DNA from 4 places in the Streptomyces sp. NPDC048612 genome. Region 4 is predicted to be linked to each of the others. Evidence: riboswitches for the same ligand, from Rfam matches in the RefSeq annotation. Region 4 holds a riboswitch; each other region holds the start of a gene.
What was found. A riboswitch is a leader RNA that binds a small molecule or an ion and turns the genes downstream of it on or off. The one in region 4 is predicted to bind cyclic di-AMP.

Region 1 (7,498 bases), on a different contig from region 4:
CTAACTGGATGTACATCCTGTACATTTTCTACAGAGAGAGGAGCACGCATGCTGCGACCGACGGCCCGCCATGTCCTTCCGGAGTTCACCGAGCGCACGTCCCAGGGGACGCGCACCATGGACCCCTATTCCAAGCTGCTCAGCGAGCGCATCATCTTCCTGGGCACCCCGGTCGACGACGCGTCGGCCAACGATGTGATGGCGCAGTTCATCCACCTCGAACACACCGCACCCGAGCAGGACATCTCGCTCTACATCAACTCCCCCGGCGGCTCGTTCACGGCGATGACCGCCATCTACGACACGATGCGCTTCGTGTCGTGCGACGTGCAGACCATCTGCCTGGGGCAGGCCGCCTCCGCCGCCGCGGTGCTGCTGGCCGCCGGCACCCCCGGCAAACGGCTGGCCCTGCCCGGCGCCCGCATCCTGATCCACCAGCCGTCGCTCAGTGAGCCCGTCCAGGGACAGGCCACCGATCTGCAGATCGAGGCGGAGGAGCTGCTGCGCACCCGCGACATGCTGGAGCGCATGCTGGCGGAGCACACCGGGCAGCCCCGGGAACGGATCGCCGCCGACATCGAGCGCGACAAGATCTTCGACGCCCGGGCCGCCCAGGAGTACGGGCTGATCGACGGGCTCACCCAGGGGCGCAAGCAGTCCGTTCCCCAACTCGGGGCACGGTGAGCCCGGATGCTGCCGCCGGAACTGCCACCGCTGCCTGCCCTGACGCGCGCCGAGGGTGAACTGATCGACCACTATCTGGAGGTGCTCGACCTGCTGGGCAGGATCAACCCGGCCCGCGGCGGCGGCACGTACACCGGACTTCGGGCCGCCCAGGCGCTGGTCACCAAGGCCGCCGGCCTGCGCGACGCGTTGACGCTGATGCACCAGCGGGGTGAAAAGGAGCTGCACGGCGAGACCTTGGCCCGCGCGCTGCGCGTACTGGACGGCGAACGCCGGGCCGGACTGGTGACGGTGCCGCCACCCGCCGACCACTGACCCGACACGCGTACCGGGCTGCGCATACGGCGTAGCGTCCGGGCCCGATGTGAGGAGGCGACGAATTGCGCGGGGCGAACACAATTCCTGGGACCTTTGATGTTTCGCCGCTGGTCCAGGGAGTGCGACACCCCGCGCCACGGCACTTGAGGGAACAAATCTAACCATTCAGGCGAAATGTGACCCATCTCACATACGGCATTTTCAGCTCGGAATTCGGGTGCCGGGTGCGTGACGATCCCTTCGACGGCAAGACCCCGCCACAGCGACGGGGCGGTCCGGACGGGCGCCTAATCCCGCCGCCGTCCCGGATGTCAGGTCGACGTGGTGGACCGGCGGGAGCGGAGGACCCGAGCACGACGGGGTCCGGGCCTTACGGCCGGGCTCCTTGGGGTGAAGCCGTACGCATGGCCGGGCATCTTCGCCTGCCCGAACCCGACAGGTCTTCCTTCGCAGGCGGCTGACGAAGGGTTTGCGCATGACTGTGCGCATGCAGACGCCGAATCTGCTGGCACGTGCCGGCACCGTCACCGCTCTGACGCTGGCCACCCTGGGCGGGACAACCCTCGCCCCAGGAGCGGCCGGGAACGCCGAAGCCACGTCCGTGTCCGCCCACGCGCTGCGGGTCGCGGCCTCCAAGAGCGGGGCTCCCTACCGGTACGGCGCCCAAGGGCCGCACGCCTTCGACTGTTCGGGGCTGACGCTGTACTCGTTCCGGCGGGCCGGCCGGGCCCTGCCCCGCACCGCCGCCGCCCAGTACGGCCGCACCCTGCACATCCCGGCCTCCCTGCGCCGCCGCGGCGACCTGGTCTTCTTCCGTTCCGCGGGCGGCATTTACCACGTCGGCATCTACGCGGGCCGGGGCCGGATGTGGCACGCGCCCAAGGCCGGGAGCGTGGTGCGGCTGGAGCGGATCTGGAGCCGCACGGTCTCGTACGGGCGCGTGGGCTGATCCGCAGGCCGTCTTACATGTGATCAATTGACAGTGGGCTCGGCTGACTTGGCGGGGTGACGTCGCCACTGAGCACACTTCTGACGGCCGCGGCGCGTGGACGCTTCCCGCCCGCGGACGGATCGGTGACGGTGCTGCCCCCGCCGTCACCGCGGGACGCCGGAGTAGTGTCCTTCACCTGCCATGCCGTGGTGTTCGCGGACGTGGCGCCCGCGTGGGTGCGGGACCGGGCGGCCCCCGGCGCCCTCGACATGCTGACCGTCGCCGAACCCCTCCCCGGTCCTGCGCCGTTGCAGCTGGTGGAGAGGGTGGACCGCGGCCACCCGCGGATCACCAGGGCACTGCGGCACCGCGACGGCGTACGGGCATGGACCACCGCCGACGCTGATGGTCCCGTACGGCAGCCGCGATTGACCCGTGGCCGCGCGGACCGGTGCCCGTCGGTCAGGCCAGGACGAGCTCGACGAGCAGGATGCCGCCCAGCCCCGTGAGCAGCGCTCCGGTGACGGCCTCCAGCGCCCGGGTGACCCGGGGGCGGCGCAGCCAGCTCCCCAGCCGGTCGACCAGCAGCGCGACGGCGGGGAACCACACCAGCGCCATGACGACGACCATCGTCGCGAGCAGCAGCGTCCGGGGCAGCGCGGGCTCACCGGCCGGGACGAACTGCGGGAGCAGGCTGAGGAAGAGGACCGGCGCCTTGGGGTTGAGGGCGTTGGTCAGGAAGCCCTGGCGCAGGCTCCGCGCGGTGCCCAGGACAGCGGGCGGCTCGTCGGCCGGCGGGGCGGCCGGGCCGGTCGCGGCGTCCCCGGGCGCCCGCCCGCTCCGGACGACCGCGATCAGCGCGCCGACGCCGAGGTACAACAGATAGAGCCCGCCCAGGAGTTGGACCGCCCCGAAGAGCGCGGGCACGGCGACCAGCACCGCCGCGAGCCCGCCCACCGCCAGTGCGGTGTGCACCAGCAGCCCGCCCGCGACTCCGACGGCGGTCGCCACCCCCGCCCGGCGCGAGTCCAGCGCATTGCGCACCACGACGGCGAAGTCCGCTCCCGGCATGGCGACCATGCCGGCGGCGACTCCGGTGAAGGCGATCAGTTGTCCGTCCATGAGAGCAGCTTCGCTGGTCAGGGCCTTTAATGGGGAGTGGCAATCTTCTTCGGCCGCCTAAAGAGGTTCTTATGTACGACCCCACGCGGCTGGCCGCCCTGGTGGCGGTGGCCGAGGCCGGTTCGATCTCCCGGGCCGCCGGCCGGCTGGGCTACACCGCTCCCGCGCTCTCCCAGCAGCTCGCCAAACTGGAGCGGGAGGCCGGGACCGCACTGCTGGTGCGCCACCACCGCGGGGCACGGCTGACGGCGGCCGGTGAGCTGCTCCTCGTCCGGGCCCGGCGGGTGCTCGACGAGCTGGACCAGGCGCGGCACGAGCTGTCCCGGCTCACGGGACTGTCCGGCGGCCGGCTGCGGGTGGGCACGTTCATGACCGCCGGGACACATCTGCTGCCGCCCGCGCTCGGCGCGTTCCGGCGGGCGCACCCCGACGTGGAGCTGAGTGTCACGGAGTACGTCCCTCCGCAGGCCAGCGCGGCGGTGGCGCTGGGCGAGGTCGATCTGGCGCTGACGCACGAGTATGTGCCGGGCGAGGCGATGCCCACGCCGGAGGGCGTGCGTCTCGAACCGCTGCTGACCGAGGAACTGGTGCTGGTCACCGCGCCGGGCCATGCCCTGTCGGCGGGCGCCGGACGCCTGCCGCTCGCCGAGCTGGCCGGTCAGCCGGTGGTCAGCATGGCACCGGCCAACCCCAACCGGCGTGCGGTGGAGGCGGCGCTGGCGGCCGCCGGGGCGAGTGTGGCGGTGCGCTGTGAGTCGCCGAGCTACGCGGTGGTGTGTGCGCTGGTGAGCGCGGGCCTCGGGGTGGCGGTGGTGCCGGAGATGGTGGCGGAGGGCTCGGTGTCCCCGCTGGGTGTCCGGGGACTGGACCCGCCGGAGCTGCGCCGCCGGATCTCGGTGGCCTACCGCCCCGGTGGCGGCACCCCGGCCGCGGACACCCTGCGGGCGCTGCTGCGCGGAGCCTTCGCCCGCCACTCCCCCGCGCCGTAGCCGACGGCGGGACGCCGGCGCGGCAGTCGCCCTCGGCGGACGGCGGCCTCAGCGGACCGCGGCCTGCCACGGCAGGGTGATCCAGACTGTCTTTCCGCCGGACGCGGTGGGTACGACGGAGAAGCGGCCGCCGGCTTCCGCGGCGAGCGAGCGGATGATGACCAGGCCCCGGCCGTTGTCCTGCTGGACGGCGGCGGGCAGCCGGCGCGGACGGCGGGGATGGCTGTCGGTGATGCCGACCCGCAGCTGCTCGTCGCGCTCCAGCCGCAGTTCGACGGTGAAGTCGGGCGACCGTCCTGAGGTGTGCACGATGGCGTTGGTCGCGAGTTCGGAGATGATCAGACGGACGGAGTCGGCGAGGCCTGACTCGGCGGGCAGGCCCCACTCGGTGAGTACGGCGAGGGCGTGGCTGCGGGCGGTGCGGACCGAGGCGGGGGCGCTCGGCAGAGTCAGTGAGGATTCATGGTGGTCTGCCATCGAGGCGCCGTCCTTTTCCTCCGAGGCCCGGCTCCGGTCCGTTGACCGGGCAGCCGGGACGCCGCTCCGGACACCGGTGCGGCCTCGGCCATCTGCTGGGCGCCAGACTGCCACCCCTGCCGCGGAGGGGATAGCCGATCCACCCACATATACGGAGTTCTATCGCTCGTTGCGGTGAACTCTGCGGCGCGCGAGCCCGTTTGGGCGGCCCGTCGCGCCGGATTCCGCCGCCCGCGGGTACCGCCGCGAGGGCGGCCGTCGGCCCGGCGGGAGCGTCGTACGCGTCGGCCGGAGCGCCGGATGCGTCAGGTCGCCGGTGCCGTGGCCACGATCGTGCCGACCGCCGTGTCGAGCTGGGCGTCCGTCAGGTCCGCGCGGGCGGTCAGCCGCAGCCGGGAGATCCCGTCGGGCACGGACGGCGGCCGGAAGCAGCCGACCGCGAGTCCGGCAGCGCGGCAGTCGGCGGCCCAGCGGACCGCCGACTCCGGTGAGGGGGCGCGGACCGAGACCACCGCGGCGTCCGGCCGGACCGCGGCGAGGCCGGCCGCGGTGAGCCGGTCGTGCAGCTCCCGGGCGACCTGTCCGGCCCGGGCGGCACGCTGCGGTTCGCGGCGCAGCAGCCGCAGCGCGGTCAGGGCACCGCCCACCGCCGCCGGGGCGAGGCCGGTGTCGAAGATGAACGACCGGGCGGTGTTGACCAGATGCTCGATGACCCGGGCCGGGCCGAGCACCGCACCGCCCTGGGAACCGAGCGACTTGGAGAGCGTCACCGTGGTCACCACATCGCCGTCACCGGCGAGGCCGGCGGCCCACAGCGCACCGCGACCCCCGTCGCCGAGGACACCCAGGCCGTGCGCGTCATCGACCAGCAGCCCGGCGCCCGCCGCCCGGCAGGCCGCGGCGAGGGCGGGCAGCGGCGCGGCGTCGCCGTCGACCGAGAACACCGAGTCGGTGACGGCGAGCGCCCGGCCGTCGTGGCCGGTCAGCGCGGCGCGTACGGCCTCGGGGTCGGCGTGCCGGGCCACTTCGGTACGGGCCCGGGAGAGCCGGCAGCCGTCGATCAGGGAGGCGTGGTTGCCCGCGTCGGAGACGATCAGGGCGCCGGGGGCGGTGAGCGCGGTGACGGCGGCGAGGTTCGCGGCGTAGCCGGACGAGAGCACCAGGGCGGCCTCGAAGCCGCAGAACGCGGCGAGTTCCTCCTCCAGCCGGGCGTGCAGCTCGGTGCTGCCGGTGACCAGGCGGGAGCCGGTCGCGCCGGCGCCCCAGCGGTGCGCGGCGGCGGCCGCGCCACGGGTGACCTCGGGGTGCCGGGCGAGTCCGAGATAGTCGTTGCTGGCCAGATCGAGCAGCGGGGAGTCGGCGGGGCGGGGGCGCAGGGTGCGGGCGAGACCGGCACGATGGCGTGCGGCGCGGGCGGTGTCGATCCAGTCGAAGGCCGCGCCGGACGCCGGCCGGGAGGCCGTTGCGGCGGTCTCGGCGGGGGGCGCCGGCGGGGTGTCGTGGAGCAGCGACGGGGCGGAGTCCTGCGGCATCGGCGTCCTTCGTCCTTCGGCCTCGATTGTGGGCTGTCGATAGACGTTAGCGGTCGTTCCGCACGGCCACAGTGTGGTGATACACACACCTCGATCCAGCGGCATTGTGGGAATCCTCCTTGGCCGGGGGCGGTGGCGTACGCCAGGATCAACGCCATGGACCTGCTGAACACACTGGTGGACAAGGGACTGCGGCGCCAGTTGCCGACCCGCGAAGAGGCGCTGGCCGTGCTGGCGACCTCCGATGACGAACTGCTCGATGTCGTGGCCGCGGCCGGGAAGGTACGCCGCCAGTGGTTCGGGCGGCGGGTCAAACTCAACTATCTCGTCAACCTCAAGTCGGGCCTGTGCCCCGAGGACTGCTCGTACTGCTCCCAGCGGCTGGGGTCGAAGGCCGAGATCCTCAAGTACACCTGGCTCAAGCCGGACGACGCCTCCAAGGCGGCGGCCGCCGGGGTGGCCGGCGGCGCCAAGCGGGTCTGCCTGGTGGCCAGTGGCCGGGGCCCCACGGACAAGGACGTGGACCGCGTCTCGGAGACCATCGCCGCCATCAAGGAGCAGAACGAGGGCGTGGAGGTCTGCGCCTGCCTCGGTCTGCTCTCCGACGGCCAGGCCGGGCGGCTGCGCGAGGCGGGCGCCGATGCGTACAACCACAACCTCAACACCTCGGAAGCCACTTACGGCGACATCTGCACCACGCACGACTTCTCGGACCGGGTGTCCACCGTCCAGCAGGCCCAGGCGGCCGGGATGTCCGCCTGTTCCGGGCTGATCGCCGGGATGGGCGAGAGCGACGGCGACCTCGTCGACGTGGTCTTCGCACTGCGTGAGCTGGACCCGGACTCCGTGCCGGTCAACTTCCTGATCCCGTTCGAGGGCACCCCGCTCGCCAAGGAGTGGAACCTCACCCCGCAGCGCGCGCTGCGCATCCTGGCGATGGTGCGGTTCGTCTGCCCGGACATCGAGGTACGGCTGGCCGGCGGCCGCGAGGTCCATCTGCGCAGCCTGCAGCCGCTCGCCCTGCATCTGGTCAACTCCATCTTCCTCGGCGACTACCTGACCAGTGAGGGCCAGGCCGGCAAGGACGACCTCGCGATGATCACGGATGCCGGCTTCGAGGTCGAGGGCACGGACACCACGACCCTGCCCGAGCACCGCAGGCAGGGCTGCGGCGACGGCCCCTGCGGGTCCGAGGACGCCGGGGAGCCCGCCGCCACCGTTCCGGCACCGTCCGACGACACCCGCCGCGACCTGGTCTCGGTGCGCCGCCGCGGTGCCGGCACCGACCTGCCGCCCAATGCCTGAGCCGCTCACCCCGGGCGAACTGCTCGCGCTCGACCGGCAGCATGTGTGGCATCCGTACGGGCCGATGCCCGGCAAGGCCGCACCGCTGCTGGTGGAGTCGGCCTCCGGGGTCCGGCTGCGGCTGGCCGAACCGGTCGAGG
Region 2 (7,498 bases), on a different contig from region 4:
CGTCGTGACGACCGCTCCGGCGGCCGTTCCTTCGACCGTGACCGTCGCGACGACCGGGGCGGCTTCAACCGTGACCGTCGTGACGACCGTTCCGGTGGGCGTTCCTTCGACCGTCGTGACGAGCGTTCCGGTGGTGGCTTCAACCGTGACCGTCGCGATGACCGTTCCGGTGGGCGTTCCTTCGACCGTCGTGACGAGCGTTCCGGCGGCGGGTTCAACCGCGACCGCCGTGACGACCGGGGCGGCTTCAACCGCGACCGCGGTGACCGTCCGAGCCGCCCGTTCAACCGTGACGACCGCTCCGGCGGCCGTTCCTCCGGCGGCTACCGCTCCGGTGGCGGCGACCGTCCCTTCAACCGTGACGACCGTTCCGGCGGCCGTCCGGCCTCCGGTGGCCACCGCTCCGGCGGCGACCGCCCCTACGGCCGCCGTGACGACCACCGTGGCGCCCCGACCGGCTCCTTCGGCCGCCGTGAGGACAAGCCGCGCTGGAAGCGCAACGGCTGATCACCGACGCTGAACCGCGGGGCCCGTACGCACCCAAGTGCCGTACGGGCCCCGCGCGTTGTACGGCCTCCGGCGTGCCTGGCAGGGCCCGCTGGACCGCCTCGCCGCACCCCGCAGAATGGCTTGATCCATAATGCCTTCGGGCTGCGGCAGCTCCTCGGGCTATGCTGCTCGGTGCGGGCCATTAGCTCAATTGGCAGAGCAGTGGACTTTTAATCCATTGGTTCAGGGTTCGAGCCCCTGATGGCCCACCAGACACGGACGGGACGACCGTCCGGCCGTATTACCGCACCCCGAGGGCCCGGACCGAACACGGTCCGGGCCCTCGGGCGTGTCCGGGGTGCGGCGCCTGGGCCAAGTTCCCTCGGGGGAGAGGGGCTTGGTGGCGTGAACCGGGGCGGTGGGGGGAGTGGGCTGCCCCTTTTCCCGGCATCTCTTCTTTGCCGACGTCTTTTCGGCCGTTCATCGCCTCGCCGCTTCTCGCGACGTGACGCGGCGCGCCCCGTTCCGTGACTCGTCCGGCCCCCGACGAGTCGCCGTCCCGCCGCCCAGGGGCAAGCCTGGGGACGTCGCGGCTACCGGCACGGCGGAGCCCGTACGGACGGGCGGAGTGGGAAGAGGCCGGTGCGGATGCTCCGAGGTGAGGCGCCTTCCGGGGGCGACGGGGAGGGGAACGGGCAGCGCCGCTCGTGGCGGGCCGCGTCCGGGCTTCCGCTGGTGCGCCGGCTTCCCGTCCTCCTGATCGTCGGCGGGGTCGTCTTCAGCGTGGCGACGCCGCCCGGCTACACCGCCGCCCCCTTCTTCTCGGCCGCTCCGCCGGCCGCGGCGGCGCTCTTCTCCCTGCGCGGCACCGTTCTCACGGCGCTGGCCGCTGTGCTCGGCGAGGTCTGGGGCGTGAGCTACCGCGGTGCCGGGCCTGGCCAGGGCGCGGCGGTGGCGGAGAGCGCCGTGGTCCTGGTCGTCGCCCTGCTGGCGGTCGCCCTCCACCGGGCCACCCGAAGGGCCGACGCCCGCCCGGCCTCCGTACGGGACGTCGCGGAGGCGGTCCGGCGCGCCGTCCTGCCCACGCCGCCCGGACGGCTCGCCGGGCTCGCCCTCGCCGCCCGCTACGTGGGCGCGCGGGCGGAGGCCCTGACCGGCGGCGACCTCTATGCCGTGCAGGACACCCCGCACGGGGTGCGGATGATCATCGGCGACGTACGGGGCAAGGGGCCGGCGGCGGTGGAGACCGCGGTGAGTGTCCTCGGTGCCTTCCGGGAGGCGGCGGAGCAGGAGTGCACCCTGGGGGCGGTGGCGGGCCGGCTGGAGCGGGCGGTGCGGCGGGACGGCGGGCGGCGCGAAGGGGCGGAGTGGACCGAGGCGTTCACCACTGCCGTACTGGCCGAGATCCCCGCCCATGGGCAGTCCGCCCTGCGGGTGCTCAACCGGGGCCACCCGCCCCCACTGCTGCTCACCCCGGACGGCGGTCTGCGCGAGCTGGCTCCCGAGGCGCCGGCGCCGCCCCTCGGGCTGGGCGAGCTGACCAACCGCCCGGACCACGCGGACGAGACGTTCTTCCCGGCCGGGGCCCTGCTGCTGTTCTTCACCGACGGGGTGACCGCGGCCCGGGACCTGCTCGGCCGCAGCTACCACCCGCCGAGCAGACTGCGCGGCCGCCGTTTCCCCGGCCCCGACGCCCTCCTGGACACCCTCGTCGAGGAGGTCGCCCGGCATACCGGCAGAACGGGCGGCGCACCGGCCGACGACATGGCGCTGCTGGCGGTGCAGCGGCCTATGGGGGAGTAGGAGGCCCGTACCGGATGCGGCGTGCGCAGGGCTCGCCGCCCCACGCGCTCAGCGGCCCGGGAGGTCCGCCGCCCCGGGGAGGTGGTGCAGGCTCTGGCCGTGCGGGCCGGTGCGTGCGACCGGGTGGCCGTCGAGCGCGAGGGTCAGCAGCCGCGCGCCGTCCGGGCGGGGCGACGGGGGTGCGGTTTCGGTGAGCCACGGCAGCACGGAGTGGTGCTCGTTGGAGACCCAGTGGCCGCCGCCGGGCCGCGCGTCGAGCAGCGACCGTACGAGGCGCGCGAACTCCTCGCGGCGGGCCGGCGGGAGGTACGCCAGCGCCGCGCTGTGGAAGATGACCAGCGTCGCCTCGGGCGGTGCCTCGGCGGCGAGCGCGGGCAGCTCGTCGATCAGGTCGCCGCGCACCATCCGCGGCCGCGGCGCCGCCCGTACCGCTTCGACGGCCGCCGACAGCCGGGCCGCCCGCTCCTCGTCGCCCGGCCGGACGAGCGCCCGCAGCCAGCGCAGATCGTCCGGTTCGGCCACCGGGTCGAGCGGGTCGAGGCCGATGCCGGCCCGCCAGACGATCTGCGGCAGCCGCTCGGGCAGTTCGCCGGCCGCCCCGCCCGTACGGCAGGTGAGCACCAGCGGGCTCTCCGGCGCGCCCAGCTCGGCCCGGAGGGCGCCCGCGCGGTGGCCCTCCCCGTACGCGTCCTCGTCCCCGTGCGCGTCCTCGTACCGGTAGCGATAGCGGTCGGGGTGCAGACACAGCCCGGCGGACGCGCCCACCTCCAGGAGCGCCAGCGGCTGCGGCAGACGGGCGAGCAGCGGCAGCAGGGTGGCGCAGCGGGCCGGTTCGTCGTTCCGGGCGGTGCGCTGCATGATCACCGCGCGCACCTCGTCCCAGTGCCGGATCGTCCACTCGCGCCAGCGTCCGTACGCCGACTCGCCGCGCGGGCCCGACTCGGCGTGCGGGCCGTCGAGATGGCGGACGGCGGCGAGCAGGAGGTCCGGCTGCTGCTTGTCGCCGGCCGGCAGCGATCCGGACAGCAGGTCGCAGAGCTCCGCGTCCTGGCTGATCCGCGCGCTCAGCTCCTCGTGCGCCTCCGACCGGCCCCGGGCCTCCCACCAGGAGAACTCCCGGTACCGCTCCGCCACTCCCCACGCATTACCGGCAGCACGCCCGGCGTGCCCGGTGTTCCCGACGTCGACGACCATGATCCGACGTTACGCTCTCACCCTCCGTGACCGAGGGGCGCCCCTCCGCATAACGACTGGTGCACAATCCGCCGGAGATCGTTTAGCGGCGCACGGCCAACTCGCCCGGTTTACGGCCGGGGTGGCCGAAAAAGTCCCTGCGACCAGGGCGTACCGCACCGACAAGGATTCGTGGGAACGCTTGGAATTCGGTCGCCATCTCTATTACTGTCCGATAACGCAGCGCGGTCGTCCCAGCCGCCGCAAGAGGCGGCACCGCGCGCCGACGCCGAATCCCGCACGCGCTTTTCACGCACCCCCAAGCACTTCGAACTGCACCAAGGGAACCGGGGAACCAACTTCCTTGGGGTGAATCGGACGCCCTCCGCCAGCGGGCGTCCGTAGGAGACCTTCCTGCTCCGAACCCGTCAGCTAACCCGGTAGGCGAGAAGGAAGGAAAGGAGTGCGCCCCCGTGGCGTCCAACAGGCCTGCCCCCGAGTCCCCGTCCGGCTACGAGCTCGACGACCGAGGTGCTTTCCCGGGCCCCGGCACCAGTGATGACGGCGGACCGTGGGAGGAGTGGAATCCCACCGAGGAATCCACCCGTTCCGTCCGCGGCAAACACCGGGTGGCCAAGCAGCGCGGCGGACTTTCCCGGAGCGGCACCGTCCTCGGTGTCGGCGTCATCGCCGCGGTCGGTGCGAGCGGAATGGCCTCGGCCGAGGACCGTCCGCCGGTGCCGATCTCGATGCCCGATGTCGGCGGCATGGCCGACGACCTCTCCGAGAAGCTGCCGGACGCGAAGTCGCTGCCCGGTATCGGCGAGCTGATATCCGACGACGACTCCGCCACCGCGTCCGCCGAGGCCGCCTCGGCTCCCGTCGACGGCGTGGCGCCCGCCGGGCCGCTCACCCGGACCATGCACGCGAGCGCGGACACCGGCGGTGACACGGGCGCCGGCGAGGCGCTGCGCAGCCGCATCCTCCAGCAGGCCGACGCGCAGCAGGACGCCGCCGAGCAGGAGGCCCGTGACGCCGCCGAGAAGGCCGCGGTCCAGCAGGCCGCGACGGAAGCCGCTGACCGACAGGAGTCGGCCGAAAAGGCCGCAGCAGCCAAGAAGGCGGCCGAGATGGAGGCCCAGCGCAAGGCGGAGGAAGCGGCCCGGCAGAAGGCGGAGGCCGAACGCCTCGCCAAACTGGCCAAGAGCTTCATCGCCCCGGTGTCCTCCTACACGCTCACCGCCGGCTTCGGCCAGGCAGGCGACCGCTGGGCCGCCGACCACACCGGCCAGGACTTCGCCGCGCCGACCGGCACCCCCGTCAAGGCGGTGCACTCCGGCACCATCACGCAGGCCGGCTGGGCCGGCTCGTACGGCTACCGCATCGTCCTGACCCTCGACGACGGCACCGAACTCTGGTTCTGCCACCTCTCCTCGATGGTGAAGACCTCCGGCAAGGTCAACACCGGCGACGTCATCGGCCGCGTCGGCGCCACCGGCAACGTCACCGGCCCCCACCTCCACCTAGAGGTACGCCCCGACGCCGGCGACCCGATCGACCCGATGCCCTGGCTGCGGGACCACGGGATCAACGTCTGAGGGGCGGGGCAGGGGCGGGGCAGCGCCGGGGGAAACGGAAGGAATAACTCCGCTCCCACCGGCGCTGCGTCTACGCATGACCGCGACACACAAGCCCCTCGGCTCCCTCTCCGTCTCCCCGCTCTCCCTCGGGGGCAATGTCTTCGGCTGGACGGCTGACGAGGCCGCCTCCTTCGCCGTGCTCGACGCGTACGTGGCGGGCGGTGGCAACTTCATCGACACCGCCGACGCCTATTCGGCCTGGGTCCCCGGCAACGAGGGCGGCGAATCCGAGACCGTCATCGGCAACTGGCTGGCCTCCCGCGGCAACCGCTCCGAGGTCGTCATCGCCACCAAGGTCGGCGCCCTCCCCGGCTACAAGGGTCTGTCCCCCGCCACGATCAAGTCCGCGGTCGACAACTCCCTCGCCCGTCTGCGCACCGACTACATCGACCTCTACTACACCCACTACGACGACGAGTCGGTCGAGGTCGCGGAGTTCCTCTCGGCCCTCGACGACCTCGTCCGGGCCGGCAAGGTCCGCGAGATCGCCGCCTCCAACATCTCGGCGCAGCGCCTGGAGGAGTCCCTGGCCTGCTCCGCCCGCGAGGGCCTGGCCCGCTACGTCGCCCTCCAGCCCCACTACAACCTGGTCTCCCGCGGCACCTACGAGGGCGAACTCGCCGAGGTCGCCGCCCGCCACGGCCTGGGCGCGGTGCCGTACTTCGCGCTCGCCGCCGGCTTCCTGACCGGCAAGTACCGCCCGGGCACCCAGGTCGACAGCGACCGCTCCGGGAGCGCTGCCCCGTACCAGGACACCGACCGCGGCCGCCGCGTCCTCCAGGCCCTCGACACCGTCGCCGCCGCCCACCGCGCAGAACCGGCCACCATCGCCCTCGCCTGGCTCGCCGCCCAGCCCACCGTCGTGGCCCCCATCGCCAGCGCCCGCACTCCGGCCCAGCTCCCGGCACTGCTGGCGGTGAGCGAGGTAACCCTGACGAAGCCCGAACTCGACCTCCTGGACGAGGCATCGGCCTGACAGACCCGGGCACGCCCCTACGGACCTGACCGACCCGGCCACGCCCCTACGGAGAGGAGCGAGGCAGCGTCACCTGCCCCGCTCCTCCCCTCCTCCGCTACCTCTCTACCCCCGGCGATCCACCACGGCCCACGACACCACGGCCATCCCACCCGCCACCGCGAACACCGAAGGCCACGCCCCGATCTTCTTCGCCAACGGATGCGACCCGGCGAACGCGGCGACATACGCCCCACCCAAGGCCGCCGCCGTCACATTCCCTGCCCTCTCCCGCCACTCCCGCGCCGCCACGGCCCCGGCAGCCACCAGCGCAACCCCGCCGAGGGGGCGCTTCTTGCTCCAGCGGGCAACGGCGTAGCCGCCCAGGAGACCGGTGGCGGCTACTGCTGCGGGGGAAATCCCAGCCATTACGCGTCCCTTCTGCGAAGAAAAACGAAGCCTGCTCTTTTCCTGACTCTACGTCGCACTAGCCGGCGCCATGGTGGGTGTGCCGCAACGCTGTTGAGCGTGCCAAGCACTGCAATGAGCCGCTTCCGAACCCGTACGCTGGCGGTGACGTTGAGTGTGCAGAGAGGGGCCGAACGTGTCATCTGATGCAACTCCGGAACTGCCTTACGAGCCGATCGCGTTTGGCCAGCGAATGCAGGTTCTCCGCGTGCGCCGCGGTATGAGCCGGACCGTTCTCGCTGGTCTGCTGGGGAAGTCGCCGAGCTGGGTAAAGCAGGTGGAGGGGGGACGGCTCCAGATGCCCAAACTCCCCATGGTCCTGCGGATCGCCGAGGCCCCCCGCGTGCCGAGCCTCGCTGATCTTGTGGGCAGCCGAGCGACGTCGATCTCGCTCTTCGCCGGTCCTGGCCATGCTCGACTCCCGCAGGTACGGGACGCCCTCAACACCTACCCGCTGACGACCGTGCGCCAGGCGCCGCCCGCCACCCATCTGAAGCACCGGATCGCCCATGCGTGGCAGGCGCGACACTCCGCCCCGCATCACCGCGACGTTCTCGGGGAACTTCTCCCGCACCTCCTTCGTGACGCTCAAGCATCCTTGGCTCAAGCGGAGTCGGGAACGGAGAGAAGGGCCGCACAGTCCGTGCTGTCTGAGGTCTAGAGGGCCACGCAGTCGTTGCGACTGCTGCCTTGGCTGAGCCCAGCAGGCCGGCCCTGCTACCTGTCCACCGACGGGACGGGGCACTTTTCGCGCCTTGCTGAAATGAGGGGCTGCTCCGGCGCTTTGGGCCGTACATCTGGGAACGGGGCTTCACGCCGATCACCGAGCAGGTGTATCCGCGGGATCTGGTGCTTCGGGCAGGTGATGACGAGTGGTTGGTCGAGGCCAAGGCAGTGAAGAAGGGCAATGCCACACAGGCTGTGCGTGAGGCAGTGGGACAACTGCTGGAGTACCGCCACTTCTACTACC
Region 3 (7,498 bases), on a different contig from region 4:
ACGGTGCGCCAGCCGCCGAGTTCGGCGAGCAGCCCGGCGGCCGTACGGGCCAGCAGGATGCCGAGCAGCAGCCCGGTCATGACGGTGCCCACGGTGCGGCCGCGCTCGGCGGGCGGTGCGAGGGTCGCCGCGTACGGCACCACGACCTGGGCGGCGACCGAGGTGAGGCCGGTCAGCGCGGTGCCGGTGAGCAGCAGGGCGGCGTTGGGCGCGCTCGCCGTCACGGTGAGGAAGAGCGCGGTCGCCGCGGTCAGGGTGACGGCCAGCCGGCGCCGCTCCAGCAGGTCGCCGAGCGGCACGAGGAGCAGCAGCCCGAGCCCGTAGCCGACCTGGGCGACGGTCACCACCAGCGCGGCGGTGGCCGCCGGCAGGTGCAGATCGCGCCCGATGACGTCCAGCAGCGGCTGGGCGAAGTAGTTGCCGGCGACGGAGAGTCCGGCGGCGACCGACATCAGCAGGAGGGTGCCGCGGCCCAGGCCGGGCCCGGCCCCCGGTGCGTCCCGGGCGGGCTCCGCCGTGTGCTCGGTTTCCATCACTGACCTCCCCTTGTGCACCCGCGGCCACCGCGGCGGCGGGCACGTCCCAGCCTGCGGCCCGAAGATTAATGAGTCCAACACATCGTTTTCATCGCATCCATCGTGAATCGTGATCGATGTCGGCTACGGGACAGCCCTTAGGGTGCGGGCCATGGAGCTGCAGCAGATGCGGTACGTGGTGGCGGTGGCGGAGACCGGCGGGTTCACCCGGGCCGCCGAGCGCTGCCATGTGGTGCAGTCCGCGCTCAGCCATCAGGTCGCCCGGCTGGAGAAGGAGCTGGGGGCCCGGCTCTTCGACCGGACCAGCCGCAGCGTCCGGCTGACCGCGGCCGGCGAGGCCTTCGTCCCGGTCGCGCGGCAGGCGCTGGAGGCGGCCGAGCGGGCCCGCGCCGAGGTCGCGGCGGCGACCGGGGAGGTGCGCGGGCGGCTCGCGGTCGGCGCGATCTCCACCGTCGCGGCCGTGGATCTCGCCCGTGAGCTGGGCGCCTTCCGCACCCGGTGCCCGCAGGTGCGGATCAGTCTGCAGACCGAGATGAGCGACCAGCTCATCGAGCGGGTGCGGCAGGGGGCGCTGGACGTCGCGTTCGTCGGGCTGGCGCCCGCGGCACGGACCGTCGGTGTGCGGGAGAAGGAACTGGCGCGCGGTGAGCTGGTCGGCGTCGTCCCGTCGGGGCATCCGCTGGCGGAGCGGGAGTGGACCACGCTGGCGCGGATGGCGCGGGAGACCTTCGTCGACTTCACGGCGGGGTCCGCGGCCCGCCGGCAGCGCGATGACGCGTTCCGGGCGGCGGGGCTGACCTCGGAGGTGGCGTTCGAGGTGACCACGGTCGAGTTCCTGGCGAAGCTGGTGCGGGCGGGGCTGGGCGTCGGCATGGTGCCGGAGGCCATCGCCTCCGAGCTGGCCGGGCTGCACATCGTGCGGGTGCGGCCGGCGCCGGCGAGGACCGAGCGGGTGGTGTGGAGCGGCCTCGGCCCCTCGCCCGCGGCGGCGGCGTTCCTGGCCGGTCTGGGCGTGGACACGGCGTAGCGGAGGGCCCGGCCGGTACGCGGGCGCGCCGTTGTGCGCCCAGCGGTTACGGTCGGAAGGTGCACGCCGAGCCCCACACCACCGCCCCCGAAGCCCCCGCGGGCTGCCCCGCCGCCGGGCCCGCCCCCGCCCTGTTCACCTGGGAGTTCGCCTCCGACCCGTACCCCGCGTACGCCTGGCTGCGCGAGCATGCGCCGGTGCACCGGACCGAGCTGCCCAGCGGCGTCGAGGCCTGGCTGGTGACGCGCTACACGGAGGCGCGGCAGGCGCTGGCCGACGCCCGGCTGTCCAAGAACCCGGCCCATCACAGCGAGGCCGCGCACGGCAAGGGCAAGGTCGGCATCCCGGGGGAGCGCAGCGCCAACCTGATGACGCACCTCCTCAACATCGACCCGCCGGACCACACCCGGCTGCGCCGGCTGGTCTCGAAGGCGTTCACCCCGCGCCGGGTCGCCGCCTTCGCCCCGCGGGTCCAGGAGCTGACCGACCGGCTGATCGACGGCTTCGCCGAGCGCGGGGAGGCCGATCTGATCCACGAGTTCGCGTTCCCGCTGCCGATCTACGCGATCTGCGACCTGCTGGGGGTGCCGCGCGAGGACCAGGACGACTTCCGTGACTGGGCGGGCATGATGATCCGGCACGGCGGCGGCCCGCGCGGCGGCGTCGCCCGCTCCGTGAAGAAGATGCGCGGCTATCTCGCCGAGCTGATCCACCGCAAGCGCGCGACTCTGAGCGAGACCGCCGAGCCGGACGAGGATCTGATCTCCGCCCTGATCAGGGCCTCCGACCACGGGGAGCACCTGACCGAGAACGAGGTCGCCGCGATGGCCTTTATCTTGTTGTTCGCCGGTTTTGAGACGACCGTGAACTTGATCGGTAACGGCCTCTACGCCCTGCTGCGCCACCCCGCCCAGCGGGAACTGCTCCAGAAGTCGATCGCGGCGGGCGACACCGACCTGCTCACCACCGGCATCGAGGAACTGCTCCGCTACGACGGCCCCGTGGAGCTGGCGACCTGGCGGTTCGCGACCGAGGAGCTGACGCTCGCCGGACAGCGGATCGCCAAGGGGGACCCGGTCCTGGTGGTGCTGGCCGCCGCCGACCGTGACCCGGCCCGCTTCGACGAGCCGGACGTGCTCGATCTGACCCGGCGTGACAACCAGCACCTGGGCTACGGGCACGGCATCCACTACTGCCTGGGGGCGCCGCTGGCCCGGCTCGAAGGACAGAGCGCGCTGGCGACCCTGCTGACCCGGCTCCCGGACATCCGGCTTGCGGTGGAACCTGATGATGTGCGCTGGCGGGGCGGGCTCATCATGCGCGGACTCCGTTCACTTCCGGTGGAGTTCTCCCCGGAGCGGCCCTGACCAGCGGCGAAGTCGGATGTGACGCAGAGTCAACTGCGTGACCATTACGTGATCCGTGCTACACCGACTTGTGACTCCCCAGGACCCCGGCTACCTTTCGACCCGACGATCGACAGGTTTCACTCGATCGGTCGAAGCGGTGAGGTGGGGGACCGGTGTAACGGTGCCGCTCGCGTGCGTCGGCCGGCCGGAGACCCCGTCGAGCAGCTCGAAGAGCTCGTCGAGACAACTCAACCGCCGCGCGAAAGGCATCCGCATGCGTTCCGGGAACGGCCGACACCGTCGACCCCGCCAGGCACCGGCCATCTTTGTCACGGCGGGAGTGACCGGCGCGGGCCTCGCCCTGCCACTGTTCGCCGCGAGCGGCGCACAGGCCGCCGACACCGCGACCTGGGACAAGGTCGCCCAGTGCGAGAGCGGCGGAGTGTGGAGCGCGGCGTCGGGCAACGGCTACTACGGCGGCCTGCAGCTCACCCAGGAGATGTGGGACAACTACGGCGGCACGGCCTACGCCTCGCGCCCCGACCTTGCCAGCCGCTCCCAGCAGATCGCGGTCGCCGAGTCGATCCTCGACCACAAGGGGCCGGACGCCTGGCCGAGCTGTGCGGTGAACGCCGGGCTGACCGATGACGGCCGCGCGCCGGAGGTCGACCCCGGCAGCACCAGCACCCCGGAGCCCGACCCGTCGGACTCCGCGGGCTCCCTCGACCCCTGGGACACCGGTTCGTCCCACGACCACGACGGCACGGACACGTCCGGACGGCACGACGAGCCGGGCGACGCACCGGGCGACAAGGCCGGCGACGAGCCGGGCGGCCGGCCGTCCGACGCCACGCCCTCGCCCGATGCCTCGGACTCCGGCGAGCCCGGCGACGCGTCCACGAGCCCGGAACCGTCCGGCGACCGGGACGGCGACCAGGGCAGTGACCAGGACAGCGGCCAAGGTGACGACGACCCGTCGCAGTCCGCCGACCCGTCCGACGGCCCCGCGGCGGACCCGTCCGAGGACGCCGACCACTCCGGGGGCGGCAGCCGTACGGACGGCACCGGCACCCCGCGTGAGGTGCCCGGCAAGGGCAAGCACCGCGGTGGGGCGGACGGCGAGGACGCCGGGGACGGCGACGCCGGGCGGTCCGCCGGCCGGCACGCCTCACGCGGCGGCGACGCGCACCGTACGGGCCCGGCGGCCGACGGGGACTACACGGTGCGCCCGGGTGACAGCCTGTCAGCCATCGCCGCGGCCCACCGGCTGTCCGGCGGCTGGTCCGCGCTCTACGACCGCAACGAGGGCGTCATCGGCTCCGACGCGGACCTGATCCAGCCCGGCCAGCGGCTCGATCTCGGGCGGAACGCAGGGTAGTTCGCCTCCCTTCGCCCTCTTTTGGGAAAGTGAGACAAGGGTCTCGTTGACTCCGGAGGGGTCCGGTGTGCCCAACCCCGGCATACCGGGCCCCACCTGCGAAAATGCATCCAAGCCCCGATCAAAAACGGTCAACTTGGTCCAGATGGTGGGGTTTGAACCCCAAGGGGATTACTGCTTAACGTCAGGACCGCTCGCCAAAGCGGGCCCTTCGATCACACGCCGAGTCCTGCCGGTGGTCGAAGGCACTTGACGCGCAAGCGCCGAAGGCAGGAGCGGGGGACCCAGGATTTGTGCCGGCCCCGCCCGTGAAAACGGGTCAACCGGCTTGGGGTGAAGCCAGGTGCGTTCCGCGCACCCGGCCGGGCGACTCATCAGTCCGAACCCGACAGCTCACCTCGTAGGCGTCGGTGAGGAAACGAACGAACCATGCTGATCTTCAAGGGCAAGCACCGTCGTCCCTCCAAGGCCGTCCGCGTCGCCACCCTCGCCGGTGTCGCCGGTGCCGCCGTGGCCGTCCCGATGATGGGCGCCACCTCCGCCTCCGCCGCCTCCGTCGCCACCTGGGACAAGGTCGCCCAGTGCGAGTCCGGCGGCAACTGGTCGATCAACACCGGTAACGGCTACTACGGTGGCCTGCAGTTCTCCAACTCCAGCTGGGCCGCCGCCGGTGGCACCAAATTCGCGCCGCGCGCCGACCTCGCCAGCAAGTCCCAGCAGATAGCCGCCGCCGAGAAGCTCCTCGCCATCCAGGGTCCGGGTGCCTGGTCCTGCGCCGGTGCGGGCAACCTGACCGCCGGTGGCCCCGCCGCCGACGTCGACACCTCCGCGCAGACCGAGTCCGCGCCGAAGCAGGAGTCGGCCAAGCCCGAGCCCAAGAAGGCCCCGTCCGAGGACCGTGCCTCGCGGTCCGCCGAGCGCAAGTCCACCGGCCAGGGCAACTACACCGTCAAGGCGGGCGACACCCTCGCCAAGATCGCCAAGGCCCACGGCGCCGACTGGAAGTCCGTCTACAAGGCGAACAAGTCGGTCATCGGCGGCAACCCGAACCTGATCATCCCCGGCCAGCAGCTCACCGTCTGAGCCACCCGCCCAGCGGACTCCGGGGTTCGAGCGGCGGGCCCCCTTCCTCCGTGAGACCAGCCCCGCCACGGCGCGCACTTCCCCCCGACGCGCCGTGGCGGGGCTTCTCGTGTCCCGGCCCCGCGCCCGGAGTGCCCGCCGCGGCACCCCGCCGACCGGCGCCGTCCCACGGCATTCCCCGTTCCGCGAACAATGTGCCGAAAGGTCCCGTGAACTGGGACTTCGGTAAGCATTCCGGGGTCTTCCGTCCCACGGAGCGGGCCAAGCACCGACGGACACCTCCGGGGCCGTTAGGCTCATGCGCAGAACGCCAGACACCCACGAAGGAGACAACGTGCCGTCGATCGACGTCGTCGTAGCCCGCGAAATTCTCGACTCGCGAGGTAATCCCACGGTCGAGGTCGAGGTCGGCCTCGACGACGGCAGCACCGGCCGTGCCGCCGTGCCGTCCGGCGCCTCCACCGGCGCCTTCGAGGCCATCGAGCTCCGCGACGGCGACCCGAACCGCTACCTGGGCAAGGGCGTGGAGAAGGCCGTCCTGGCCGTCATCGAGCAGATCGGCCCGGAGCTCGTCGGCTACGACGCGACCGAGCAGCGGCTGATCGACCAGGCCATGTTCGACCTGGACGCCACCGACAACAAGGGCTCGCTCGGCGCCAACGCCATCCTCGGCGTCTCCCTCGCCGTCGCGCACGCCGCCTCCGAGGCCAGCGACCTCCCGCTGTTCCGCTACCTCGGCGGCCCGAACGCGCACGTCCTGCCCGTCCCGATGATGAACATCCTCAACGGTGGGTCGCACGCCGACTCCAACGTGGACATCCAGGAGTTCATGATCGCCCCGATCGGCGCGGAGTCCTTCTCCGAGGCGCTGCGCTGGGGCGCCGAGGTCTACCACACCCTCAAGAAGGTCCTGAAGGAGCGCGGGCTGTCCACCGGCCTCGGCGACGAGGGCGGCTTCGCCCCGAACCTGGGCTCCAACCGCGAGGCCCTCGACCTCATCCTGGAGGCCGTCAAGCAGGCCGGTTACGCCCCCGGCCAGGACATCGCGCTCGCCCTGGACGTCGCCGCCTCCGAGTTCTACAAGGACGGCTCGTACGAGTTCGAGGGCAAGACCCGCTCGGCCGCCGAGATGACCGAGTACTACGAGGAGCTGGTCGCGGCCTACCCGCTGGTCTCCATCGAGGACCCGCTGTTCGAGGACGACTGGGCCGGCTGGAAGGTCATCACCGACAAGCTCGGCGCCAAGGTCCAGCTGGTCGGCGACGACCTGTTCGTCACCAACCCCGAGCGCCTGGCCCGCGGCATCGAGGAGGGCTCCGCCAACGCCCTCCTGGTCAAGGTCAACCAGATCGGCTCGCTGACCGAGACCCTGGACGCCGTCGAGCTCGCCCAGCGCAACGGCTTCAAGTGCATGATGTCGCACCGCTCCGGTGAGACCGAGGACGTCACCATCGCCGACCTCGCCGTCGCCACCAACTGCGGCCAGATCAAGACCGGCGCCCCGGCCCGCTCCGAGCGCGTCGCCAAGTACAACCAGCTGCTGCGCATCGAGGAGATCCTCGACGACGCCGCGGTCTACGCCGGCCGCTCCGCCTTCCCCCGCTTCCGCCACGGCAGCTGACGAAGGCGGCCCGCTGCCAGGCCGGACAGGGCAGCAGGGGCCGAACGGGCGAGGCACTCGCCCCGCGCCCCGTACGTCCCCGGCGACGGTCCCGTACCGTTGCCGGGGACGTACCTGCTTGAAGCAGTCAGGCGTCCGTCAGTGAAGGGGAGGCGACGTGCCCGCGGACCGGTTCTCGACCGCGACCCGACTCAAGGCGCTCGGCGAGCAGGCCGCCGCCCGCGTCTACCGCGCCCGCCCGCCCCGCCGCAACCGCCTCACCGGCCGTGCCGCCCTGCTGGCCCTGGTGATGTGTTCCCTGGTCGTCGCCCTCGCGTACCCCATGAGGCAGTACGTCTCCCAGCGGTCGGACATCGCCGAGCAGCGCCGCAAGGCGCAGGACGCCGGGACTGCCCTGGAGCGGCTGCGCGAGCAGAAGGCCCGCTGGCAGGACCCGGAGTACGTACGCCAGCAGGCCCGCCGGCACCTCCACTACGTCAAACCGGGCGAGTCCGGCTACATCGT
Region 4 (7,498 bases):
GGCGGCCAAATGCCCGATCTGGCCTAGCCCAAAACCAGTTGAAGATTGTCGCCGTCGCGTACCGCCGGGTACAGTCGCCGCTAATTCTCCTGCTGCCGAGGCGAAAGAGAAGTTGGTGAACGACCGTCACCCCTCGGGGGCCCAGCCTCCGACCGGTTCTGCTTCCGACGCCTCGTATGCGCACTATCCGGCCTACGACTCCTACGGGCCGCAGTCCGCCACCGGCACCGCCGCATACGGTGACGGCGACCCCCTCTTCGGCTCGCTCCCCGGTTCGTACGAGAGCGGCATGTACGACACCGGCACCTATGACGCCGGAATGTACGACACCGGTGCGCACGGCACGGCGGACGCCTACGGCATGAGTTCGTACGGCACCGGCACCTACGGCACCGACGCCTATGACACGGGCGCGTACCCGGCGGTCGGCGGCTACGCCACCGGCGCGTACGACACCGGCAGTTACGCCACGGGCCAGTGGGACACCGGCGGCTGGGACACCGGCGCCCACGCCGTCGCCGACCCGCACGCGGCCGCCCCGGGCTACGACCCGTACGCCCACACCGCGTACGACGCCCCGGCGCAGGACGCGGCCGGGTACCCCTCCTCCGGATACGAGACCACCGGATACGAGGCGGCCGGATACGAGGCCACCGCGTACGGTCACGGCAGCTACGACACCGGGAGCTATCCCACCGGCGCGTACGACACCGACGGTTACGCCACCGGCGCGTACGAGACCGCCGACTCCTTCAACGCCTTCGACCGGCAGGCCACCGCGGTCGAGGAGACCGCGAGCTTCGAGGCCACCGCGATCTGGTCGACCACGGACCAGGACCTGATCGCCGGTATCCCGGCACAGGCCGGACCGCCGCCGGCCGACACCCTCCAGTGGGACAACGCCAGTTGGGACAAAGCCGGGCATCTCACCCACGGCACTCCCGACGGCGACCAGTCCGGGAACGACCCGTACGACACCGGCCGGGCCGGGGGCGACGACTCCCCCGGCGACGCCGACGCCTACCGCGAGGCCGCGGCCGTGGCGGACGCCATGACGCAGGCCATGCCGGTCACCCCCGCCGCCCCGTCCCCCGTGGGCCGCCGGGCCGCCGGGGCGGAGGCCGGGAAGGCCGTCCGCGGCCGGGGCCGTCGGCGCACGGCGAAGCGGTCGGCGCTGCTGACCGTCGCGGTGCCCTCGGTCGCCGCCATGGGCGTGTGCGCCGTGGCCGCCGCTGCCGTCACGGCCGGCGGGGAGGACAAGGACGAGGCGACCACCCAGGCCGCGCCCGACGCCGGTGCCGTCAAGCCGTCCGCCGCCAACAACAAGCTGGACACCCAGCTCGCCGGACTCAGCGCCAGCGCCGATGACTTCCGTGACCGCGCCAGCCGCACCCAGGAGCGGATCGACCTCAAGGAACGCCAGGAGCTCGAGCGCCAGCGCAAGGCGAAGGAGGCGGCCCGCAAGGAGGCCATGCGGCCCAAGTTCCTGCTGCCGGTCAAGCAGCACGGGCTGAGCGCGCAGTTCGGCCAGGCCGGGGTCAACTGGATGTCGCTGCACACCGGCATCGACTTCCCGGTCAGCTACGGCACCCCGGTCATGTCCGCCACCGACGGCACCATCCGCACCCAGTGGAACTCCGCCTACGGCAACATGGCGATCGTGACGGCGCCCGACGGCACGGAGACGTGGTACTGCCACCTCAGCAGCACCAAGATCCGTTCCGGTTCGGTCAAGGCCGGTGACCAGATCGCCTATTCGGGCAACTCCGGCAATTCCACCGGACCGCATCTGCACTTCGAGGTGCGTCCCGGCGGCGGCGCGGCGGTCGACCCGCTGCCCTGGCTGCGCGACCACGGCCTCGACCCGAACTGACCGCCGCCGCCCGCCCGGTGGCAGCCCCCAGGAGGTGTCCCCGGGGGCCGGCCTCTCCCGCTACAGCTTCTCCACCGGCGCGTACCGGAGCAGCAGCCGCTTGGGCTTCTCGCCGCCGAAGTCGATCGTCGCCTCGGCGTTGTCACCGCTGCCCTTGACGCCGACGACCGTGCCGAGGCCGAAGCTGTCGTGGGTGACGCGGTCGCCGATGGACAGCGGGACCACCTGGCGGCTGCCCTGGCCGCGACGGGTCGCGAAGCCGCCGGCGCCCTTGGCCCGCGACGACGACAGCGCCGAGCCGAAGCCGCCTCCGCCGCCCGACAGGCCGCCCATGGACGCGGACGGCGTCGCCGGGCCCGTGCGCTTCCACTCCAGGTGGTCGGCCGGGATCTCCTCCAGGAACCGGGAGGGCGGGTTGTACGAGGGCTGGCCCCAGGCGCTGCGCATCGTCGAGCGGGTGACGTAGAGCCGCTCGCGGGCGCGGGTGATGCCGACGTAGGCGAGCCGGCGCTCCTCCTCCAGCTCCTTGGTCTGGCCCAGCGCGCGCATGTGCGGGAAGACGCCGTCCTCCATGCCGGTCAGGAAGACGGTCGGGAACTCCAGGCCCTTGGCGGTGTGCAGCGTCATGAGGGTGATCACGCCGCTGCCCTCCTCTTCCTCGTCCGGGATCTGGTCGGAGTCGGCGACCAGCGCGACCTGCTCCAGGAACTCGGACAGGGTGCCCGGCCCCGGGGCGGCAGCCCCCTCTGCCGCAGCCTCCCCGCGGTCCTGCTCGAACTCCAGGGCCACGGCGGCGAGTTCCTGGAGGTTCTCGATCCGGGTCTCGTCCTGGGGGTCGGTGGAGGCCTGGAGTTCGGCGAGGTAGCCCGTGCGCTCCAGGACGGCTTCCAGGATGGTGGCGGGGCCGGCGCCGGACTCGACGATGGTCCGCAGCTCCTCCATGAGGACGTTGAAGCGCTTGACGGCGTTGGCGGAGCGGGCCGCCATGCCGTAGGCCTCGTCGACCCGGCGCAGCGCCTGCGGGAAGGTGATCTTCTCGCGCGACGACAGGGCGTCGATCATCGCCTCGGCGCGGTCGCCGATGCCGCGCTTGGGGACGTTCAGGATGCGGCGGAGCGGGACGGTGTCCTCGGGGTTGGCGAGCACCCGCAGGTAGGCGAGGACGTCGCGGACCTCCTTGCGCTCGTAGAAGCGCACCCCGCCGACGACCTTGTAGGGCAGCCCGACCCGGATGAAGATCTCTTCGAAGACACGGGACTGGGCGTTGGTGCGGTAGAAGACGGCGACCTCGCCGGCCTTGGCGTCGCCGGCGTCCGTCAGCCGGTCGATCTCGTCGGCGACGAACTGCGCCTCGTCGTGCTCGGTGTCGGCGACATAGCCGGTGATCCCGGGGCCGGCGCCGGCGTCCGTCCAGAGGTTCTTGGGGCGGCGGTTCTCGTTGCGCTCGATGACGGCGTTGGCTGCGGACAGGATCGTCTGCGACGAGCGGTAGTTCTGCTCCAGCAGGATCGTGGTCGCGTCCGGGTAGTCCTCCTCGAACTGGAGGATGTTGCGGATCGTGGCGCCGCGGAAGGCGTAGATCGACTGGTCGGCGTCACCGACCACGCACAGCTCGGCGGCGGGCACCTCGGCGGTGCCGGGGCCGACCAGCTCGCGGACCAGGGTGTACTGGGCGTGGTTGGTGTCCTGGTACTCGTCGACGAGGACATGACGGAAGCGGCGGCGGTAGTGCTCGGCGACGTCCGGGAAGGCCTGGAGCAGATTGACCGTCGTCATGATGATGTCGTCGAAGTCCAGGGCGTTGGCCTCGCGCAGCCGCGCCTGGTACATCGCGTACGCCTCGGCCAGGCTCTTCTCGAAACCGTCCGCAGCGGTCCCGGCGAAGGTCTCCTCGTCGATGAGCTCGTTCTTGAGGTTGGAGATCTTCGCGCTGAAGGACTTGGGCGGGAAGCGCTTGGGGTCCAGATCGAGATCGCGGCAGACCAGGGCCATCAGGCGCTTGGAGTCGGCGGCGTCGTAGATCGAGAAGGAGGACGTGAAGCCCAGCTTCTTGGACTCGCGGCGCAGGATGCGGACGCAGGCGCTGTGGAAGGTGGAGACCCACATGGCGTGGGCGCGCGGGCCGACCAGCTCCTCGACGCGCTCCTTCATCTCACCGGCGGCCTTGTTGGTGAACGTGATCGCGAGGATCTGGCCGGGGTGGACATGACGCTCGGCGAGCAGGTGCGCGATGCGGTGGGTCAGCACCCGGGTCTTGCCGGAACCGGCACCGGCCACGATCAGCAGCGGGCCGCCGGAGTGCACCACGGCGGCCTTCTGCTCGTCGTTGAGCCCCTCCAGCAGCGCCGCGGCGTCGACGGCCGGGCGGGCGGCGCCGTCGCGGTAGTAGGCCTCCCTGGGGACGGGCGCGTCGAACCGCCCGCCGAAGAGGTCGGCGGGGATCTCCTCCGGGGCCGGGCCGTGCTCGTCCTCGGGGGGCGGAGGATGCTGCTCCTCACCCTTGTGGCTGAGGTCCGCCAGGAAGCTGTCGTCAAAGAGGCTGCTCATCGCCCACCGAGTCTAGGCGGCCGCACTGACACTCCGCGGCGGAGTGGCGGAATGCGGGCCGCCTGTGAAGCCGGCACCGGCGCAGCGGCGCTCCGGGCGCCCGGCACCGCCGCCGACCGGCGGCGCCTCGTCTACCCGAATCCGACATCTGGCACAACAGGCCGCGCATCGCGTTCAGGTCACGAAAAGGTTTCGGGCATATCGAACATCAGCCTTCACAGAAGCCACACGAGTTGGCTAACGTCCTCGCTCAGGCAGCCCGCCTCCCCGCGGACGACAGGTTCGCACGGGCCGCCGACGCCGAGTCCGGCCCTGCCCCCAGGCACCCGGAGCCGGGGACCCACCAGCACCACCGGGGTGAATCGATCCGTACGGCCGTCGCCAGTGGACGTCCGGACCGTAGGGCAAGCCTTCCGTCAGCGACACCGCCCGAACCCGACAGCTAACCCGGTAGGCGGTCCACGGAAGGAGTTGCCGGTCTTGGCGTCGCATCGCAAGCCGCGCACCAGCGTTCTCGCCTCACCCGCAGGCCGTCGTACAGCGGCCGGTCTCACCACCGCCGCCCTCGCCTCGGTCACCCTGCTCTCGCAGTCGGCCAACGCGGCGCCCAGGGCACCCAAGCCCGCCGTCGAAGAGGTCCAGAAGAAGGTCGACGACCTCTACCACCAGGCCGAGGTGGCCACCCAGAAGTACAACGCCGCCAAGGAGCGCGCCGACGCACAGCGCGACAAGGTGGACGACCTGCTCGACGCCTCGGCCGAGCGCGCCGAGAAGATGAACGAGTCCCGGCGCAAGCTGGGCACCTTCGCCTCCGCGCAGTACCGCACCGGCGGGATGAACCCGACGGCGCAGCTGATGTTCGCCAAGGACCCGCAGCAGTTCGTCGACCGCAACCACCTCATGGAGCGGCTGACCGGGCGGCAGAAGCAGGCCGTCAGCGACTACCAGGAGCAGCAGTCGGCGGCCGCCCGGCAGCGTGCCGAGGCGACCGACAGCCTGGAGCGGCTGCAGAAGTCGCAGGCCTCTCTCAAGGAGTCCAAGCGCTCCGTCCAGGACAAGCTGTCCGAGGCCCGGCAGCTGCTGTCCCGGCTGACCGCGCAGGAGAAGGCGCGGCTGGCGGAGCTGGAGCGCCAGAAGGAGGAGGCGGCCAAGCGCCGGGCCGCGGAGGAGGCGCGCAAGCAGCAGGAGCGGGAGCGCCAGCGGCAGCACGACGGCGACGGCTCCACGGGCGGCGGTTCGGCCGGCGGTTCCACGGGCGACTCGACCTCCACCGCCAAGGGCGAGAAGGCGCTCGCCTTCGCCCGCTCCCAGATCGGCAAGCCGTATGTGTGGGGCGCGACCGGACCCACCTCCTACGACTGCTCGGGGCTGACCCAGGCCGCCTGGAAGGCGGCGGGCGTCGATCTGCCCCGGACGACCTGGGACCAGGTCAAGGTCGGCGAGCGGGTGGCCACCAAGGACCTGAAGCCCGGCGACCTGGTGTTCTTCTATGACGACATCAGCCACGTCGGCATGTACCTAGGCAACGGCAAGATGGTCCACGCTCCGAAGCCGGGCGCCAACGTCCGGGAGGAGTCGATCTACTACATGCCGATCTACGGGAGCGTCCGCCCGGGCTGAGGCCCCCGCTCCCCCACAGACCACCCCCCACGGTCACCCCCCACACGCCACCGCGCGGCCCTCGCCTCCGATCTACGGAGTGCGGGGACCGCGCGGTGTGCTGTTGGCGGGGCGCTCGTCAGGTCCAGAGCACCGCGATGAAGATGTTGGCCACGGTGAGCCCGCCGACCGCGGCGAAGAGCGGCTTCTCGACCGTCTCGTCGTCCCGCTTGACGTAGACCAGCGCCAGGATCACCACCAGCAGGGCCATCTTGATGCCGAGCTTGATGTTGTTGAGGGGGTGGTCCTGGGCCTGGTTGAGGCCGACCAGCACGATGCCGGTGACCAGCATCGTCAGCGCGCCGTGCAGCATGGCCGGCACGAAGCGGGCGGTGCCCGCGCTCATCGCCTTCATCTGGGTCAGGAAGCCGCCCAGCAGGGAGGCGATGCCGATGATGTGCAGGCCGACGAAGATATTGGTTACTACGTCCATAGTGCGTGATCGTAGCCGCCGTATAGCACGGCCCTTCGGGCAGGGCGCCCGCTATCGACAGTTCGGTCAGGCCAGACCGGTCCCGGCCGTACGGCCATGGCGCCGCGGTCGCGCGCGCACTCATCGCGGTCGAAAGCGAACAATTCCGGGCAAGGGGGCTCATTGCCCGACACCCCGGCTTAGCGTCCTCCTCCAGGCGGCCGACTCCCCGCCTCGCCGGTCTCCCACCGGCGTTCCGTCGGCCGTCCCGCCGAGAGGTACGGCGGCCGGTCCGTCGCCCCCGTGGCGGACCGGCCGCCGGGCCCCCGGCTCGAAGGACGGAAAGGAACGGCCACCGTGGCCTCGCACCGCAAGCCCCGGCAGCATCCGCTCGCCTCGCTCACCGGCGGCGGATCGCGCCGTGCGCGCACCGCCCGCACGGCCGCCACCCTGGCCCTGGCCGGTGCCGCCACCGCCACCGGCCTCGACGGCACCGCCCAGGCCGCCCCCCGGCCCACCCCCGCCCAGGTCAAGGACCGGGTCGACGCGCTGTACCAGGAGGCAGAGGTGGCCACGCAGCACTACAACGGCGCGAAGGAATCCGCCGACACCGCACGGGAGGAGCTGAGCCGGCTCCAGGACGAGGCGGCCCGCAGGACCCGCCGGCTGAACGCCGCCCGCGCCGAACTGGGCACCCTGGCCACGAGCCAGTACCGCTCCGGCGGCATCGACCCGACGGTACGGCTGTTGCTGTCCGCCGACCCGCAGCGCTATCTGGACGGCGCCGCGGTGCTGGAGCGTACGGGCAGCCACCAGGCGACCGCCGTGGCCGGGTACGCCCGCCGGCTCGGCAGCGTCCGGCAGATCCGGCAGCGGGCCGAGGACACCGTGGAGCGGCTGGCGGACACCGAGGCCCGGCTGAAGAAGCACCGGGTCACCATCGTGCACAAGCTGGACGCCGCCGAGCAGTTGCTGAGCCGGCTGACCGCGGAGCAGCGCCAGCGGAT

Region 1: it holds a riboswitch for cyclic di-AMP, as region 4 does, so the genes downstream of both, ACGFN2_RS03210 (C40 family peptidase) here and ACGFN2_RS09915 (NlpC/P60 family protein) in region 4, are expected to answer to the same signal.
Region 2: it holds a riboswitch for cyclic di-AMP, as region 4 does, so the genes downstream of both, ACGFN2_RS19640 (M23 family metallopeptidase) here and ACGFN2_RS09915 (NlpC/P60 family protein) in region 4, are expected to answer to the same signal.
Region 3: it holds a riboswitch for cyclic di-AMP, as region 4 does, so the genes downstream of both, ACGFN2_RS32355 (transglycosylase family protein) here and ACGFN2_RS09915 (NlpC/P60 family protein) in region 4, are expected to answer to the same signal.

Annotation. Positions count from the first base shown of each region.
Region 1 is NZ_JBICVV010000001.1:753,115-760,612, reverse strand. It holds gene ACGFN2_RS03220 (ATP-dependent Clp protease proteolytic subunit) at 49-684, shown strand; gene ACGFN2_RS03215 (hypothetical protein) at 691-999, shown strand; cyclic di-AMP (ydaO/yuaA leader) riboswitch at 1,277-1,473, shown strand; gene ACGFN2_RS03210 (C40 family peptidase) at 1,478-1,951, shown strand; gene ACGFN2_RS03205 (LysE family translocator) at 2,396-3,055, opposite strand; gene ACGFN2_RS03200 (LysR family transcriptional regulator) at 3,127-4,044, shown strand; gene ACGFN2_RS03195 (ATP-binding protein) at 4,093-4,521, opposite strand; gene ACGFN2_RS03190 (8-amino-7-oxononanoate synthase) at 4,827-6,053, opposite strand; gene bioB (biotin synthase BioB) at 6,210-7,358, shown strand; gene ACGFN2_RS03180 (adenosylmethionine--8-amino-7-oxononanoate transaminase) at 7,351-7,498, shown strand, end outside.
Region 2 is NZ_JBICVV010000012.1:20,346-27,843, reverse strand. It holds gene ACGFN2_RS19660 (DEAD/DEAH box helicase) at 1-507, shown strand, start outside; tRNA gene ACGFN2_RS19655 (tRNA-Lys) at 686-761, shown strand; gene ACGFN2_RS19650 (PP2C family protein-serine/threonine phosphatase) at 1,138-2,292, shown strand; gene ACGFN2_RS19645 (DUF2332 domain-containing protein) at 2,341-3,486, opposite strand; cyclic di-AMP (ydaO/yuaA leader) riboswitch at 3,772-3,927, shown strand; gene ACGFN2_RS19640 (M23 family metallopeptidase) at 3,939-5,063, shown strand; gene ACGFN2_RS19635 (aldo/keto reductase) at 5,140-6,081, shown strand; gene ACGFN2_RS19630 (hypothetical protein) at 6,187-6,489, opposite strand; gene ACGFN2_RS19625 (helix-turn-helix domain-containing protein) at 6,722-7,189, shown strand; gene ACGFN2_RS19620 (hypothetical protein) at 7,450-7,498, shown strand, end outside.
Region 3 is NZ_JBICVV010000031.1:1,016-8,513, forward strand. It holds gene ACGFN2_RS32335 (MFS transporter) at 1-533, opposite strand, end outside; gene ACGFN2_RS32340 (LysR family transcriptional regulator) at 688-1,563, shown strand; gene ACGFN2_RS32345 (cytochrome P450) at 1,623-2,930, shown strand; gene ACGFN2_RS32350 (transglycosylase family protein) at 3,253-4,290, shown strand; cyclic di-AMP (ydaO/yuaA leader) riboswitch at 4,542-4,712, shown strand; gene ACGFN2_RS32355 (transglycosylase family protein) at 4,720-5,373, shown strand; gene eno (phosphopyruvate hydratase) at 5,672-6,994, shown strand; gene ACGFN2_RS32365 (septum formation initiator family protein) at 7,152-7,498, shown strand, end outside.
Region 4 is NZ_JBICVV010000004.1:273,062-280,559, forward strand. It holds gene ACGFN2_RS09905 (peptidoglycan DD-metalloendopeptidase family protein) at 116-1,873, shown strand; gene pcrA (DNA helicase PcrA) at 1,934-4,420, opposite strand; cyclic di-AMP (ydaO/yuaA leader) riboswitch at 4,709-4,893, shown strand; gene ACGFN2_RS09915 (NlpC/P60 family protein) at 4,901-6,040, shown strand; gene ACGFN2_RS09920 (hypothetical protein) at 6,159-6,512, opposite strand; gene ACGFN2_RS09925 (NlpC/P60 family protein) at 6,849-7,498, shown strand, end outside.